Regions from separate parts of the Massilia sp. LC238 genome, predicted to be linked through region 2. Evidence: predicted binding sites of a transcription regulator. Region 2 holds the regulator's gene; each other region holds the start of a gene.
The links. The regulator FNR, encoded in region 2, switches genes on or off when oxygen is low (the NO sensors DNR and NnrR bind a similar motif). The targets are predictions, from matches to a motif close to TTGATNNNNATCAA.
Positions count from the first base shown of each region.

Region 1: FG94_RS23570 (OmpW family protein) is a predicted target of FNR. The motif match lies at 3,267-3,280, and genes of this name have one in related genera.
Region 3: FG94_RS07405 (CehA/McbA family metallohydrolase) is a predicted target of FNR. The motif match lies at 3,355-3,368, and genes of this name have one in related genera.

Region 1 is NZ_JNNN01000080.1:39,338-45,085, forward strand. Features, by position in the region: gene FG94_RS23555 (HAD-IA family hydrolase) at 1-128, shown strand, start outside; gene slmA (nucleoid occlusion factor SlmA) at 159-734, shown strand; gene pabB (aminodeoxychorismate synthase component I) at 754-2,589, shown strand; gene FG94_RS23570 (OmpW family protein) at 2,596-3,207, opposite strand; gene FG94_RS23575 (glutathione peroxidase) at 3,318-3,917, opposite strand; gene FG94_RS23580 (CoA-binding protein) at 4,012-4,437, opposite strand; gene FG94_RS23585 (peptidoglycan recognition family protein) at 4,551-5,165, shown strand; gene FG94_RS23590 (serine hydrolase) at 5,170-5,748, opposite strand, start outside.
Region 2 is NZ_JNNN01000025.1:36,867-42,614, forward strand. Features, by position in the region: gene FG94_RS05515 (metallophosphoesterase) at 1-453, shown strand, start outside; gene FG94_RS05520 (DMT family transporter) at 450-1,376, opposite strand; gene FG94_RS05525 (AraC family transcriptional regulator) at 1,437-2,192, opposite strand; gene fnr (fumarate/nitrate reduction transcriptional regulator Fnr) at 2,203-2,964, opposite strand; gene FG94_RS05535 (hypothetical protein) at 3,046-4,695, opposite strand; gene FG94_RS27105 (hypothetical protein) at 4,715-4,939, opposite strand; gene FG94_RS05540 (hypothetical protein) at 4,982-5,167, shown strand; gene FG94_RS05545 (transposase) at 5,580-5,748, shown strand, end outside.
Region 3 is NZ_JNNN01000030.1:314,383-320,130, forward strand. Features, by position in the region: gene FG94_RS07395 (M1 family metallopeptidase) at 1-923, opposite strand, end outside; gene FG94_RS07400 (TMEM165/GDT1 family protein) at 1,055-1,630, shown strand; gene FG94_RS07405 (CehA/McbA family metallohydrolase) at 1,635-3,278, opposite strand; gene FG94_RS07410 (outer membrane beta-barrel protein) at 3,395-4,261, opposite strand; gene FG94_RS07415 (GH36-type glycosyl hydrolase domain-containing protein) at 4,266-5,748, opposite strand, start outside.

The DNA.
Region 1 (5,748 bases), on a different contig from region 2:
AGTACCTGCGCATGAGCGATCCGATCGGAAAAGCGCCGCTGCCAAGGACCCTGAAACGCCCCGGTTACGTCGATGTCAAAGTAAAATCCGTGCGGCAGCTTCCGGCGCGTTTGCACCGGCTGCGCTAATACCAACAACAACACGAAACTAGGGATCACATGGCAACCAAGCCAGGTCAGCGCAAGCTGCAAATCCTCCAGGCCCTGGCCTCGATGCTCGAGCAGCCGAAGGGCGAAAAGATCACCACGGCGGCGCTGGCGGCGCGCCTGTCGGTATCGGAGGCGGCGCTGTACCGCCACTTCGCCAGCAAGGCGCAGATGTACGAAGGCCTGATCGAGTTCATCGAGTCCAGCGTCTTCGGCCTGATCAACCAGATCGCCGAACGCGAGGAAGACGGCGTGCACCAGGCGCACGCGATCCTGCAGATGCTGCTCTCCTTTGCCGCCAACAACCCGGGCATGACCCGGGTGCTGATCGGCGACGCGCTGGTGGGCGAGGACGAGCGCCTGCAGCTGCGCATGAACGGGTTCTACGATCGCGTCGAAATGGCCTTCAAGGGCGCACTGCGGATCGCCGTCACCCAGGGCCACGGCCTCGAGACCGACGTCGCGGCGCGCGCCAGCCTCCTGGTGAGCTACGTGACCGGACGCTGGCACCGCTTCGCCAAGAGCGGCTTCAGGCAGAACCCGGCCGAAGGCACGGCCCTGCAGCTGTCGCTGCTGCTGGCGGCATAAGGACAAGCGCCAGGCGATCATGGACACCCAGGAAGTATTCGCGCTGCTGGACGACGCCGGGGCGGCCGGCGAGGCCCGTTCGCGCCTCTACAGCCGCCACGCCGGCACGCTGCATTGCCTTGATACCGCCGGCTGGCCGCAGCTGCTGCGCGAACTGCAGGAAGCACTGGGACGCGGCCTGTACGCGGTGCCGCTGCTCACCTACGAACTGGGCGCGCATCTCCAGGGGGTGGCGGCGCAGCCGGTGCAAGGCGCGCTGGCGCAGGTGCTGCTGTTCGAACAGTGCGAGCACCTGGACGCGGCCCAGGTCGAGGCCTGGATCGCCACCCGCGCACCCGCCGACGAACTGGCGGGCGTGGCCGGCATCACGCCCAATGTGGACGAAGCGGCCTTCACCGAGGCGATCCGGCGCATCCGCGACTACATCGCCGCCGGCGACACCTACCAGGTGAACTACACCTACCGCCTGCGCTTCGACACCTACGGTTCTCTGGTCAAGCTGTATGCGCGGCTGCGGGCGCGCCAGCGCGTGCCCTACGGCGCCCTGGTGGCCCTGCCGGACGGCGGCGCGGTCTTGTCCTTCTCGCCCGAGCTGTTCGTGCGCCACGAGGCCGGCAAGCTGCTGGCGCGGCCGATGAAGGGCACCGCGCCGGCCAGCGGCGACGATGCGGTGGATGAGGAGCGCTCCCGGGCGCTCTCTTCGGACACCAAGAACCGTGCCGAGAACCTGATGATCGTCGACCTGCTGCGCAACGACCTGGGACGGGTCGCCGTCACCGGCAGCGTCGAGGTGCCGGCGCTGTTCGAGGTGCGCCGCTACGGCACCGTGCTGCAGATGACCTCGACAGTGCAGGCGCGCCTGCGCGAGGATGCGAGTCTGGAGGAGGTATTCGCTGCGCTCTACCCCTGCGGCTCGATCACCGGCGCGCCGAAGCGCCGCAGCATGGAGATCATCCACGAACTCGAACCGAGCGCGCGCGGCATCTATACCGGCGCGATCGGCTGGTTCGATCCGCCCGCCGCGGGCAGCGCCAACACCTTTGGCGATTTTTGCCTGTCGGTCCCGATCCGCACCCTGGCGCTGGGTGCGCCGGAGGGCGGCACCCGCAAGGGAGAGCTGGGCGTCGGCGCCGGCATCGTGTACGACAGCGATGCCGCCTCCGAATATGCCGAATGCCAGCTCAAGGCGCGCTTCCTGACCGGCCTGCCCAACGAGTTCGAAATCTTCGAAACCCTGCGCGCTTCCTGGGACGACGGCTGCCGCCACGTCGAGCAGCATCTCGACCGCCTGGCCGCGTCCTGCCGCTACTTCGGCTATCCGTTCGACTATGGCGCCGCCCGCGCGGCATTGAACGAGGCCTGCCTGGCCATGCCCCATGGCCAACTGCACCGGCTGCGCCTGGCGGTGGCCACCGGCGGCGCGCTGACCGTGCAGGCGGCGCCGATCACGCCCTTGGGCGAGCCGGTGGCGCTGTTGCTGGCGCAGGAAAGCACCCATTCGGGCGACGTCTTCCTGCGCCACAAGACGAGCGTGCGCAGCCGCTACAATGCGGCCTGGCGTGCCGCCGAGGCGCAAGGGGCGTTTGACGCCTTGTTCTTCAACGAGCGCGGGGAACTGACCGAGGGAGGACGCAGCAACGTGTTCCTGCGTTTCGGCAGCGAGTGGATCACGCCGCCCCTGTCGAGCGGCCTGCTGCCGGGCGTGATGCGCGGCGTGCTGCTGCGGGCGCCGGCCTGGCGCGCCAGCGAGCAGCTCATCACGCGTGAGATGCTGGCGGAGGCGGACGACATCGTCGTCTGCAATGCGCTGCGCGGGCCGCTGCGGGCGGTCCTGCTGGACGACCCGCAGGGCTAAGCTGTTTCAGAAGCGGTAACCGAACCCCAGGCCGAACAGCACCGGATCCACCTTGACCGCGCTTGCCTTGGCGCCGCCGACCATCACGTCGCTGCGGATGTTCACTTTTTTCACATCGAGGTTCAGCGACCAGCGCGCATCGAGCCGGATGTCCACGCCGGCCTGCAGTGCCAGGCCCCAGCTGTCGTTCTCGAGATCGGCCGCCCCGTCCAGCAGCTTCACGCGCGAGATGCGCGTGTAGTTCAGGCCTGCGCCCACGTAAGGATTCACTGTCGACTGCGGCGCGAAGTGGTATTGGGCCGTCAGGGTCGGCGGCAGGTGGCGGAAGCTGCCGATGCGGGCGCCGTCCAGGGTGACGTCGTGCTTCTGTGGATACGTCAGGATCAGCTCGGCCGCCAGGTGCGGCGTGAAGAAATAGGAGATGTCGACTTCGGGAATGGTCTTGCCGGCCACGTGGATGCGGTCCGCGGCGCCGCTGCCGGCCAAGGGCGCGGATTCATTCGCCGGGTCGATGTGGACGGCGCGTGCACGCACCATCCAGTTGCTGTCCTGTGCCAGGGCCTGGCTGCCGGCAAGTACGAGAGAGATCGCCAGCACAGGCTTCAACAAGGTTTTCATTTTTCTTCCTTTCGTCATGGTAACGAGAGGAAGAATATTGATGCAGCGCAAAAAAATCGTTGATGTGGATCAAATAACCATAACGCTAGGAAGGTTATTCGATCCTTGCCTTACATGGCGAGTGCCTGCTCGATCTTGCCGACCAGGGCTGGGTCTTCCGGCGTCACCTTGCTCGGGAAGTGTTCGAGCACCTTGCCATCGCGGCCGATCAGGTACTTGGTGAAGTTCCACTTCGGCGCCTGGCCGGTCGCCTTGGTGAGGCTGGCGTGCAGCGGGTTGGCTTCCGGACCGGTGACCGCGCTCTTGGCGAACATCGGGAACTTGACGCCGTAGGTGTTGAAGCAGAAGTCCGCGATTTCTTTCGCATTGCCCGGCTCCTGCTTGCCGAAGTCGTTCGAGGGGAAGCCCAGCACCACCAGGCCGCGCCCGCCGTACTTCGCGTACAGCTTCTCGAGTCCTTCGTACTGCTTGGTGAAGCCGCAGTAGCTGGCCGTGTTCACGACCAGAACCACCTTGCCCGCATACTGGCACAGGTCCTGCGGCGCGTCGTCCTGCAGGCGCTTGAAATTCTGCTTGAGGATGGCGGGGCAGCTCATCGGCATGCGCGCGGCAGCGGGGGCGCCCGGCGTGGACGTGGCCTGTGCGGCGGCAGGAAGAGCAGCGCTGGCTGCGGCAAGGGCAGCGAACAGCAGGACGGTGGTCTTGATCATGGCGGGGAGTTCCCTGGTTGGTGATGCCACGATTGTAACGCAGCCGCCGCCTGTAAAGATGGCCGGATGGCCACGGCGCCCGGCCGATATCCGTTCAGCCGGCGTCCAGGCTGCGGTGCTCGATCTTGATGCAGTGGTTCATGACGACGTCGAGGCCGGCGGCGCGCGCCAGGTCGGCGGCGGCCTGGTTTTCGATGTCCAGCTGCATCCACAGGCAGCCGGCGCGCACGGCGATCGCGTCGCGCGCGATCGGCGGGATGTCTTCGGACTTGCGGAAGCAGTCGACGATGTCGATCCGCTGGCCGTTGCTTGCCAGGGCGTCGGCTGCTTCCTGCAGCGTGGCGACCACCTGTTCGCCCAGGATGGTTTCGCCGGCGTAGCTCGGGTTCACCGGCACGATGCGGTAGCCGTTTTGCTGCAAGTAAGCGGCCACTTCATGGCTGGCGCGGTCGGGCTTGTTCGACAGGCCGACGATGGCGATGGTCTTGCTGTCGTTGAGGATCTGGGCAATGCTTCTCATGGTGGCTTGGCTCGATGTGGATTCGGTGCCTAGCTTATCAGATGTGCATCATTGCTGGCGTCGCGGGCGCAAACGTGAAAAGATGCAGGCACGTCCGATTTTCCATTCCAAGCATGCGCCCTACCGCCCTCTCCCTTCTCGTCGCCCTGGCCCTCTCGCTGCCTCTTCACGCGGCCGAACCGCTGGCCGCGGTCGAACGCGCCATCGTCCCCGTCGCCAGTTGGGGCGGCACCCCGGCCGACGCTTCGAAAGCGCGCCGCCACACCATCAGCCAGATTACGCTGCACCACCAGGGCGAGCCCTTCAAGCCGGGCACCGATCCGCAGGGCTACCTGCGGCGCCTGCAGTCGTGGTCGCGCGCCAGCAAGGGCTGGCTCGACATCCCCTACCACTACGTCATCGACCTCGACGGCCGTATCTACGAGGCGCGCAACATCGACTTCGCGGGCGATACCAATACGGAATACGATCCGAGCGGCCACGCCCTGATCGAAGTGGTCGGCAATTTCGAGGAAGTGGAGCCGAACCAGCAGCAGCTGGAGGCCGTGGTCGACCTGATGGCGCTGCTGGCGGCCAAGTACAAGGTCTCGCTGGACGACATCAAGAGCCACCGGGACCACTCCGACAAGACCGTGTGCCCGGGTGCGAACCTGTACCGCTACGTGAAGGAGGACTGGTTCCGCCACAAGGTGGCGCTGCGCCTGGCGGGTGAACAGGCCAGGCGCTGAACCCTTACAACTTGCGCGCCAGGATGCTGCGCCCGCCCTGCTTCAGTACGAAGCCCTGGCCGGCGGCCGGCTCGAAGCTGATCTCGGCATCGACGTCGTTCGAGAAGAACACGGTTTCGCTCATCGCGAAGATTTCCAGCTTGGGCTGCCCGGTGGGCTGGGCAAAATAGCGTTCGCCCTCGCGGCTCAGCTCGATCACGAAGCCGGGATGCAATTCGTAGCGGCCGACGCGGGTATCGAAGGCCGCGTTCGCGATCTTCACCGCCTGGCGGCCGGCCGGTGCGTCGCCGATACGCGGATTGACCAGCGCATTGCCATCCTGGTGCAGCGTCACCGCCGTCACCTTGCCCCCCGCGTCACGCTGGAATTCGAACCAGTCCAGGCCTCCCGGCACGAAGAAAGTATCGTTCGACGCCGCCTTCAGTGCTACCGGCGGCCGGCCGCTGCGCTGCATCACCAGGCCATCGGCGCTGCGGCGGAACACGCGCTGCACGCCCTTCTCGACCTCGTAGGTGCCGGTGACCGCGTCGAGCGCCGCGCCATCCAGCGCCACCTCCTTGAACTCGCGGTAGGGCTTGCCGAT
Region 2 (5,748 bases):
GAGCTGAGCAAGCAGCTGCAAAAACGCGAAAAGGCCTTCCGCGCCGCCAACTGGTACCTGTCGAAGAACACCACCCTGAAGAACGGCGAGAAGGTGCTGGCCGAGGGCATCCGCGAGCTGGCGCTGGACTGCCAGGACTGGCTGCGCGGGGCGCTGGCGGCGCCCTTCGAGGGCAGCACGGTGGTGGTGACCCATTTCGCGCCCAGCCTGCAAAGCGCCGATCCGCGCTACGGCCTCACGCCCGGCACCGCGGGCTTCTGCAATGCGCTCGACGGCTTGTTCCCCCAGGCCGACATCTGGATCCACGGCCACCTGCACTGCGCCAACGACTACGTGGTCAGCGGCGTCGATGCCGGCCGGCCCTGGTCCTGCCGCGTGGTGGCCAACCCGCTCGGCTACCTCAGCAAGGGCGAGCAGGAAGCCTTCCGCCCGGACCTGGTGATCGAGATTTAACTGCGGTGGGCGGCGGCGCAGGACACCACGCCAGCCAACAAGAGCACCAGCGCCGCCGCCTCCAGGCCGCTGGGCCAGCGCGCCTCCCACAGGAAGCCGTAGAGCGAGGCGAACACGGTCTCGAACACGATCATCTGGCCCATCAGCGCCATCGGCAGGGCGCGGCTGGCGTAGTTCCACAAGGCGTTGCCGATCACGGAACAGAAGATCCCGACCGCCGTCACCACCCCGATGAACTGCAGCCATTCGCTGCCCGTGTGCGCGGCGCCGCCGGGCGGGAAGGCCGGCAGCGCCAGCAGCAGGGCCTGGGCGCCGGTCATCACCCCCACCAGCTGGCTCCATTCGTTGGCCGAAATGCCCTCGAGGCGCGCCAGCCAGCGCCGGTTGACGACCGCATAGAAGGTCCACGACAGCAGCGCGCCGATCGCCGACAAGAGGCCGATGCCCGAGCCGCCGTCCAGGGAAGACAAGGAATCCCAGCTGATGCAGGCCAGGCCTGCCCCGCCCAGCAGCAGGGAGGGGACCAGGCGCCGCAAGGACACCGCGCCGTGCTCGCGCGCGCCCGCCAGGGTCACGGTGATCGGCAGCAGCCCGATCACGATCGAGGTCATGGCCACGCCACCCAATTGGACGGCCTGGGCCAGGAACAGGTAGTACACGATGTTGCCCGCCAGGCTGAGCCAGGCCAGGCCGCGCCAGTCGGCCCGGGTCAGGCGCTGCCTGAGCCGCGGCCAGGCGCGGGCGACGAGGATGGCGGCGACGATGCCGTAGGCGAGGTAGCGGCCCGCCGACAGCTGCAGGGCCGAGAAGCCCGGCACCAGTTCCGGGGCCAGGAACACCAGGCCCCAGAAGGCGCCCGCGGTGATGCCGGCGCCGATGCTGAGCTGGGTAGTGTGGGATGTAGCGTGAATCTGCGAAAGCATGGACGATCTCCTTGGGAAGGGAGATTGTCGGCCGGATACCCGCGGCGCGCTTGACCCTGGCTACTGCTGGTTTGACAGATTCTCGCGATACGCGCGCCGGTAGGCCGCGGGCGTGGTGTCCATCGCCCTGCGCATGGCACGGGTCAGCGCGCTCTGCTCGGAAAAGCCCGCTGCCAGCGCGATTTCGGCCACCGGGCGCGCCGTCGCACGCAGCCATTCGCAGGCATGGCGCAGGCGGCAGTCCAGCAGCCAGTCGTGGGGCGTGCTGTCGCGCTCTTCGCGAAACAGCGCATGCAGGCGGCTGACGCTCAGGCTGCAGGCGCGCGCCATGGCCTCGGTGGTCCACGGCAGGCCGGGTTCGGCCTCGATGCGGGCGAGCAGGGCGGCCAGGCGCGAGCTTGGCGCGGGCGCCCCCAGCACCAGGGTGTCGAGCAGCAGCGGGGTCCAGCCGGCCAGCACGGAAGGCGCGGGCGGGGCGGTGGCGGCCATGATGCCCATGAATTCGACCAGCTTGCGCGCTGCGGGACCGATGGCGCCGAAGGGCTGCTCGAGCAGGCGCTGCCAGGGTCCTTGCGCGAAGGTATCCGGTCCCAGGTCGACGATCAGCGACCGGTTGGCCACCGGGCTGCACTGCGAGTGCCAGGCGCCGGGCGCCACCACCGCCACGCGCAGCGGATCGAGCCTGGCCTGGCGGCCTTCGATTTCCAGGGCGACTTCGCCGCTCACGGGCAGCACCAGCTGGCCGAACTCGTGGCGGTCCGAGCTGCGCGCGGCGCCATAGCTGCGTAGATGCAGGTCGAGCAGGGCAGCGGCCATGGCGGTGTCGCTAGCCCATCGGGCTGCAGACGTCGGTGCCGGCCGCCAGCGCCTTGAGCTTGGCCGGGTCGAGCAGGGTGACTTCGCGCTTGTCGACCTGCAGCCAGCCCTGCTTCTTGAAGCGCGACAGCAGGCGGCTGATGCTTTCGATGGTGAGCCCGAGGTAGTTGCCGATGTCTTCGCGCGACATGCGCAGCTGGAAGCTGTGCGGCGAATAGCCGCGCGCCGCGTAGCGTGCCGACAGGTTGACCAGGAAGACGGCGAAACGCTGCTCCGCCCGCATATTGCCGAGCAGCAGCATGACGTTCTGTTCGCGCGTGATCTCCTGGCTCATGATGCGGTGGAAGTGGCGCAGCAGGGCCGGCACGTGGCCGAACAGCTCTTCCAGGCGCGAGAACGGGATCTCGCACACCTCGCTGTCCTCGAGGGCCACGGCGTCGCAGTGGTGGGTGCCGCTGATGGCGTCCATGCCCAGCAGTTCGCCGGCCATCTGGAAGCCGGTGATCTGGGCTTCGCCGGCGGCGTTGACCTGATAGGTCTTGAAATGGCCGAAGCGCACCGCGTACAGGTTCCGGAAGGGCTCGCCCATGGCGTAGAGGCGCTCGTCGCGCGCGAGCCGGCGGCGGCGGCCGATGATCTGGTCGAGGCGATTGATGTCGGCATCCTCGAGGCCCATCGGCAGGCACAGCTGGTGCATGCTGCACGCGCTGCAGCTGGCCTTGAGGGCCTGGATGACCTTCGCTTCGCCCGGGAGCGAGATGGGTTGGTTCATGGCAGGGAAACGAAAATGCGGACGCGGCCATTATAGACAAAGGCCGCGTCCGCGGGTTTCATTTCTAAAATACAAGCCCGATTACAGGTGATGCCGGTGTTCCGCCTTCATCCTGTAGTACTCCTGGCGGCCCTTGGCGCGCACGGTCGCGGCGATCTCGGCGGCTTCCTGGGCCGCCTGGTTCACGGTCGCGAAGGCGTCGGCGTTCCCCTTGAGCGCTTCCACGGCCTGCTGCGATTGCGCCGTGCCCGCCAGCGCCAGCCCGAAGGTGGCCGACACCGCCAGCTCGGCGGCCAGGGTGTCGAGGCTCGGCGCCACCACGTCCTGCAGCGCCTTGGCCGCCTGCAGCTCGGCGCTGGCCTGGGGCGCCGCCAGCGTACGCGCCAGGTCCATGTCGCCGGCGACCCGCGCCAGGAAATCGAGCGCCGCGCGGCTGCCGGAGCGGTTGGCCAGGTCGCCGAGGCGCAGCAGGGCCGTGTTCCTGGCATTGAACACGGCACGGCCGGCGCGCGCACTTTCGACGAAGTCGATCATCGGCTGGACCGCGATCTCGCTGCCGATGTAGCCGAGGGTGGCCACGATCTGGGTCAGGAACTCCTCGTGCTTCTCCGGCTCGTTCACCAGCCAGTCCAGCAGCAGGCGGGCGTCCTTCTCGCCGTACTGCGAGGCCAGCTCCCATGGCACGCCCTCGATCCAGTGCTGGGAGACGAAGTCGCGCACGTCGGCTGGCAGCGCCAGGCCGCCCGCACCGCAGGAGCAGCCGCCGGCGGCCATCACCTTGCCGCTGATGCTGAGCGGGCCCGAAAGGAAGGCCGAGGACTCGGCCGCGTTGACCACGTTGTGGTCGGCGCCGACGGACGGGTACATGACCGCGCGCGGGTCGTCGGTACGGTGGGGCAGGCCGCAGTTGTGGCCGTACTCGTGCACCCAGATCAGGCCTTCCTGGTTGGCGGTGAAGCGCACCGCGGCCACGTTGACCGAGGCGCTGCCGACCGGGGCGCAGCCGATGATGCCGTCGCCGGGCCCGCCGCACCAGCGGATGGCCTGCACGATCTTGACCCCGCTGCCGGCGGTCAGGAGGGCATTCAGGTCGCTTGAGGTCTGGATGGTGCCGGGAATGTTCGCCGGCAGCAGCCGGACAGCGCCGTTGCGCACGAAACGGACCGGGGTCGCGACATCCGGCCCGCTGTCGTCGTTCTGGAGGATCGTGCCCATGTCGGCCAGGATCCGGTCGGCCTCGGCTTCGCTCAGGGCCACGCTACTGTGGCGGTGCACCGTGACCGAGACCGTGCGCAGGCTAGGGGGCGCCGAGGGCGGGTTGACGACCAGGTAGTCGACGTAGAGCGAAATGTCGGCGCTCCACTCGATGTTGACCCAGATGTCGACGCCGTTGAAGCGCGGGGCGACGTTGTGCAGGGTGTAGCGGGCCGCGCCGATGAACTTGCCGGCGGGCGGTCCGCCCGGCACGCCTTCGCCGATGGCCACGAAGACCTGCGAGCCGGGCTGGATCAGGTCCCAGTTGAGCCGCAGCAGCCATTCGCCGCGGCGCATGCCCCAGTCGTGGCAGTAGGTAAATCCGGTCCCCTGCAGCGCGGGCTGCACGCCTTCCGTGCCGACGCTCGCTTCGGCGACGGCCCAGGGGCCTTCGGTGCTTGATGAATCCGCGCGCTCCTGCGTTCCGGGATCGAGGAGCAGTGCTGCGTCCTGGTCGAGACGATCATTTGGTGCCATGGGAATCTCCTGGTGCGCTTCAAGGGTTGATGACCAGGTAATCGGCGTAGAGCGAGATGTCGCTGCTCCACGCGATGTCGACCCAGATGTCGACGCCGTTCCAGCGTGAGGCGACGTTGTGCAGGGTGTAGCGGGCGGCGCCGATGAACTTGCCGGCGGACGGGCCGCCCGGCACGCCTTCGCCGATCGCCACCAGGACCCGGGAGGGGGCTGGATGACATCCCAGTTCAGGCGCAGCACCCACTGGCCGCGCCGCGCGCCCCAGTCGTGACGATAGGTGAAACCGGTGCCGCTCAGTTCGGGCTCGGGCTGGCCGGCCCGGGCCGGCGCGGTCCCGAACAGTTGCCGGACCGCGGCCGCATCGGCCTGCTGGCGCAGTTCGCGGAAGCTGGCCGGCATGGCCGAGGAAGTGACCAGCACCTCCGCTTCCCCGGCACGCGCCGCGATCCGCGTTGCCGCCGCGTGGTTCTGATGAGTAGTCATGACCATCTCCTTTCACATCGACGATCGATGGATGGCCCGTTCCACCGCGTGGCGAGGGCGGAGGCCGGGCCGCCGGATCGCGAGTCCGCATGCATGCTGGATACACAGGATTCCGGCTGCCGCCGGGCTCGAATCGTCAGCCAATATAGACGAGTGGATTGGGTCGGCAGGATCGATCTGATGGGTCATTAATATGGATCAGTGACCCCGAGTTTTCTGTGGAAGTGAAAGGTTTCGACGCCGAAAGCAGACCCGGTCTTGCGCATGCATAAAAAGCGACTCGCATGCCGCCGAAGCCAGGTTTTGGCGTATCAAATCGACATCGCCAAGCGTGCGCACCCCTCCCGCATGCTAGATTCTGAACACTAGAGCCTTTAAACGATGAATGTACATTGGCGGACATGGACGACATCGCGCACTTACCCTGTCTTAGCGGCTGGAACCTGCCATGGTCGGTGCGGTCGAACGAATTCTGCTCAAGCATTCCTCCAACAATGCTGCTGTCGCACCGTATTCGTATCGAAGCGACATCCGAACAGCGCGATTACTTCGCGCGGGCGGCTGGCACCG
Region 3 (5,748 bases), on a different contig from region 2:
ACCAGGTCCACCAGGCTGCGGTCACCCGCGATCATGGTCGGGGTCAGGAAGGTCAGGCGCGGATTTTCCATGCCGCCGATCGGGAAGGACGGCGGCAGCACCAGCATGTCGTAGCGTCCCCAGCGGTACGGCCCGTACAGCGATTCGGCCGCTGCCACCATCTTCTCGGTGTCGGCCAGCTCGTACTCGGCGGCCTTGATGCGCATCGGCTCGGCGTAGACGCCGGTGCGTGGGCCCAGGGTGCGCGCTTCCAGCTCGCCGATGCCGATGGCGATCAGGTAGGACGGCACCGGCTGCGGCATGGTGAATTTCCAGCCGCCCTTGCCGGTGGCCTTGGGATCGTTATCGGCGCTCATCACGACGCGCATGCCCTCCGGGGCCTGGATGCGCGCGGTATAGGTGAAGCGCACCGCCGGGGTGTCCTGGATCGGCACGAAGGAGCGCGCGGCGATCGGCTGCGACTGGCTGAACATGAAAGGGTACTTGCCCGACATGGTCTGCTTCGGCGTGAGCCACTGCAGCGCCGGCGCGGTGGGCGCGGTCTGGTAGTGGATGCGCACCTTGGCCGGCTGGCCGGGCAGCGCGACGTGCAGGGCCTGGCCTTTTTCGGCATCCAGCTTGTCGAGGGTGTACTTGACCGGCTTCCACGCGCCTTTCGCGTCCTGCGCCTCGATCTTCGAGATCTTCAGCTCGCGGGTGTCGAGGTCCAGCGTGCTGGCCGACTTGTCGATCCAGTTCAGGGTCAGGTCGGCGTAGCCGGCCAGGGTCTTGCGCGCGAAGTCGGCCTTCAGGTCCAGGTGCAGGGCGGTGGTCTTGACCTGGTCGTATTTGGCGTAGCTGAGGGGGTCGAGTGCGAACGCGTAGGCGCTCCACTGGCAGATAAAGGCGCAGGCCGAGGCGCGCAGCAGGGTGCTAGTCTTCATGGTCTCTCGCGTGGAAGGAAGCGGGCAGAATAGCATTTTCGACCGTGGCCGGAAAGCACCGGGCCGAGGCTGGCGCGCGCTGCGGGAACCGGGGGCTCTGCTAAGATCGGGACTTTCGTACCTGCCGCTTCATGGACGCCTTTCTCGTATCGACCGGCATCGTGGGACTTGCCGAGATCGGCGACAAGACCCAGTTGCTGGCCCTCCTCCTCGCCGCCCGCTTTCGCCGCCCGCTGCCGATCGTGTTCGGCATTGTTGTCGCGACCGTGTTCAACCACGCTTTCGCCGCCGCCGTCGGCGCCCTGGTGAGCGAACTGGCGGGTCCGGGCGTGATGCGCTGGGTGCTGGGCCTGTCCTTCCTCGCCATGGCCGCCTGGGTCATGGCGCCCAGCAAGGTGGATGCGGACGAGCTGCCGCTGGCGCGCTTCGGCGTCTTCCTGACCACCGTGCTGGCCTTCTTCATCGCCGAGATGGGCGACAAGACGCAAGTGACCACCGTGGCCCTGGCGGCGCGCTACGACTCGATAGCGGCGGTCGTCGCCGGCACCACCTTCGGCATGATGCTGGCGAACGTGCCGGCGGTGGTGTTCGGCGAGCGCATCGCCAAACGCGTGCCGCTCAGGCTCGTGCACGGCCTGGCGGCGCTGATCTTCGCGGTGCTGGGCGTCGCTACCATGCTGGGTGCGGGCGAGCCACTGGGCTTCTGATCCCCTACTCCTGCGTCACCCACACCGGCGCCGACCACAACACATTGCCGTCTTCCTGGGTCACCCGCGCATAGAAGAAGTGCCTGCCCGGCGCCGGCGTGAAGGTGCTGGTGGCCAGGTTCGAGACCTCGGTGACGCTGCCGTTCCGTCCCGGCACGCCCGCCAGGATCGACACCGCCGCCACCCTCTTGCCGGCGCTGGATGCGAAATTGGCAACGAGCGTGAGCGGCCCGCGGTTGGTGAAGCGCTCGCCCATCAGCTTGCCGTTCGCGGTGAGGACCAGCTGCGAACCCTTGTCCATGGTGGCGAACACGCGCCGCGCCTTGAGCGCCTCCACGAAACTTTCGCGCGTGAGCGCCGTCCCGTTGGGCAGCAGGATGCCGGTGCGGTTGGTGTAGGACGCGCCCCAGTTGGCGCAGTGGTTGTCCTGGTTGGTGCTGAAGGCCACGTGGTAGCCGGCTTCCAGCAGCCGGTTGCAGGCCTGCTCGAAGTTGCTGCGCCGGGTTTCGGTCTCGGTGTCGTTGGTCGAGAAGGCGGTGCTGTTCATCACTTCGCACAGCGCCATCGCCTCGTCGCCGTCAGGCGTATAGGCGAGCGGCACGCCGTTCACCTTGAACTGCCCGCTGTGCGCAGGATGGTTGAACTGCCCCACCCAGCCGCGCTGGCGCATCAGGGTGTAGAGCGCCCCGTAGTCGCTGCGCGCCGTGCGCGTATCGGCCAGCAGTTCGCCCAAGGCATTGGTCTCCCAGCCCAGCAGCTCGTCGCTGTTGAAGATGTTGACGTGGCCGCCGTTGTTGATGACGCCCCACTCCATGCCGTACAGCGCCAGGAAGCCCGGCTTGGTGGCATTGAAGGCGGCGGCGCTGGCCAGGCCGGCCTTGTACAAGTCCTTGGCCCTGGATGGCTCGGCGTTGGGGTCGGTGCCGTCCGAGCCGTCGTACATGTGGTTGTGCTCCGAGACGGCCAGGATGTCGAGGCCGCGCCCGCGCGCATAGGCGAAGGCGGCTTCGGGACCGTACTTGGCCTTGAGCGGATCCTGGGCGCCCTTGCAGGCATCGAGGGCGGCACCGCCGTCGCTGTGGTTGCTCTGGCTGTGCAGGTTGGCCAGGTAGACCGTGTAGGGCAGCGAGGCGGTGGCCGGCGCTGCCGCCGCCCCCGTCGACGCGGCGTCGCGCGCGCCCGGCAGCGGGGTAAAGCGCGGCGTGCGCTGCGCCGGCGGGGCGCCGACGGCGATCTGCCAGTCCTGCTCGACGGCGTCGTGCTGCTCGTCGTGCGGCACTCCGCGCAGGGCGGCGCGCATGCGCACCCGGTACAGGCCGGCGGGCGCGGGTTTTCCATTGAGACGGCCGTCCCATGCGACCCGGACCAGAGCGGTCTCGCCGGAGATGCGGCTGTTGCCGCGCCAGAGCCGGATAGCGCGCCCCTCCGGGCTGACCAGCTCCAGCTTCCAGTACACGGTGCCCGGCTGTTCGAGGCCGGGATAGCTGAAGTTCAGGCTGAAGGTTCGGCGCGCATCCGCCGCGCCTTGGAAAGGCGCGTGCAGGGTGGCTTCGAATTCCTTGTGCTCGGCCGGGGCCGCGACAGCGCTGTTGCAGCACAGGGCCAGCAGCAGCGCACCTAAAGTGGGGGGCAGGAAGGTGGTTTTCATGATGCAATTTTTGCAATTGCATGGAAAAACACCTTGCGCCGATTCGTCTCAACAATTGTAAATTTATCTACAATTGTTGAGCCAATTCAAGTGCCCTACAGACTCCTTAAACAGCCTTAGAAATGGAAGTCCGCCCGCACCATCGGCGTGCTGGCGCGCTGCCCCGCCCCGCCCGTCGTCCGGCGCGAATTGCCGAACTTGTTGTTCCAGAACTGGTAGCCGACGCCGACCCGGACCTTGTTCTTCGCGTAGCCCAGGCGCGGGCCGACGTCATACATGAACGCGAAGTCCAGGTTGGTCTCGGCGCTGGTCGGGGCGCCGGTTTCGTCCAGGCCCTTGGCGGCGATGAAGTTCAGGAAGCCCTCGAAGGACCAGTGTTCGTTCACCGGGATGCCCCAGCTGGCGCCGAACATCGGATGGGTGTCGTAGGTATAGCGCCCGCGCACGTTGGCGATCGGCGGGAAGGGTCCGCTCGGCGCATTCGATTCGCGCAGCCACAGGATGCTGGTGTTCAGGAAGCCCGGCACGTCCCACATCAGGGTCGGTCCCGCGACCAGCATGCGCTTGCGCGAGTTGTAGCCGACGTCGTCCTTGTGGTTGACGTCGAAGCCGACCGTCAGGCCCACGCCTTTCACCTTGCCGAAGCGGATCTCCTGGCCGCGCAGGGCGCCGATGTCGAGCGTGTGGCGGTACAGCAGGTAGCCCTCGAGCGCGCCGCTGTCGCTGCCGAGGTCGCGCGGGTCGGTGCTGTCGGACTTGAGCACGTCCAGGTTCAGGTAGTTGCTGCCGTACTTGTAGCCGCTGGCGTGGGTGAACGCCACGATGTGCTTCTTGATGTGCTCCGGATTGAAGGGCTCGGCGAAGCGGGTGCCGTAGCGGTAGCTGATGGCGTTGTCGCTCCAGTCCACCGCGCTTGCCGGCGCGGCGCAGCACAGCAGGGCGGCGCAGGCGGCGCCGCTCCATGTCGTCAATCGTTTACTCATGTCCTCATTCCTGGCTGGTTGTTTGATGGCCGGCGAGCGCGTCGCCCGGCTTGCGTTCCACATACAGTTCCACCGTGTGCTCGCGCCCGTCGTCGACGAGTTCGATCACGCGCTCCTGCTGCGGCGTGCCGTCGATGACGAGCAGCTCGCCCGTGGTCGCCGGCAAAACCGTGACATGATAATCGGTCCGGCCGTTGCGGTAGCGAAAACGCAGGCTGTCCCAGCCCAGCGGCAGCAGCGGCGCCAGCGCCAGGCGGTCGACCGTGCGCTGCAGGCCGAGCAGTGCGTCGCTCAGCAGCAGCTGCGCCCAGCCGGCGGCCGTTCCGCCCCCGACCGCATCCATCATGAGCCAAGGCGCGCCGGCCGGGCGCACGCGTGTGCCGGCATCCGGCGCAAGCGGATTCAGGCGGCGCACCATTTCCCAGGCGGGCGTGCCGGCGCCCTCCGCGGCCAGGGCCAGCGCCGCCCACGCCGCCGTGCGCCCGTCCTGCACGTCGCTTGTATCCAGCGCGGCGAGCACCGCCTGGATGCGGCCGGGCGCCGCGCCGGCCATGGCGGCCCATGCCTGGGTGGCGGCGCCGCCGTCCCCATAGGCGGCGCCGTTCCAGCCGTATTCCTCGGCCTGCGCCTTGAGCGCCAGCGCCGCGCCGCGGCAGGTGGTGGCGAAGCCGAAGTCGGCGCGCCGGTCGGCCACCTCGGCGAAGCGCTGCAGCACCGCGGCCAGCAGGAAGGCCAGCAGCACGCTCTCGGGCCGTGCGTCCAGCTCCTCTTCGCCCTCGTGCATGCGCGCATCCTGCAGCGGCATGCCATGCACCCCGAAGCGCAGGCAGCCGCGCAGGCCGTGCACGCAATATTGGTACAGGTCGTCGCGCGCCAGGCGCGTGCCGCTGGACGGGTCGCCGCCGGCCGGCTCGCGCAGGATGCCGTAGTCGCCGGTGATGCCAACGTAGCGGTGCAGCGCATAGGGCAGCCACAGGAAGTCTTCCACCAGCCGGCCTTCGGCGCCGATGTCGGCGCGCGCCGCCCGCAGCAGCGCATCGCGCAAGACCGCCGGGTTGCCGTGCACCGCCGCCATCGCGCCCTGCAGCTGCTGGGCCGGCGTGCCGCCCATGGCGCCGGCCACCGCCGCATAGGGCAGCCAGCCGTTGGCATACAGGTTGAAGGCGGCATCCGGCGTGGACACGCGCTGGCTGCCGAGCAGCTCGTCCCAGAAGGCGTGCACCTGGCGCAGCGCCAGCGCCGCCGCCTTGGCCCCGCCGTGCTGCTGCACCGCGCGGCTCGCCGCCAGCGTGTCGGGCCCGGCCACGCCGAGCAGGAACACCAGTTCGATCGTGGCGCCGGGCGCCAGCTCCACCCGCGTCTGCAGCGCCGCGCAAGCATCGAGCGCGGCGCCCACGCTGCCTGACAGCCCGTTGCGCTCCAGCGCCGCCGGCCGCGCCAGGCTGCGGTGGCGGCCGAAGAATTCGCGCCGGTCGCAAGTCGACGCT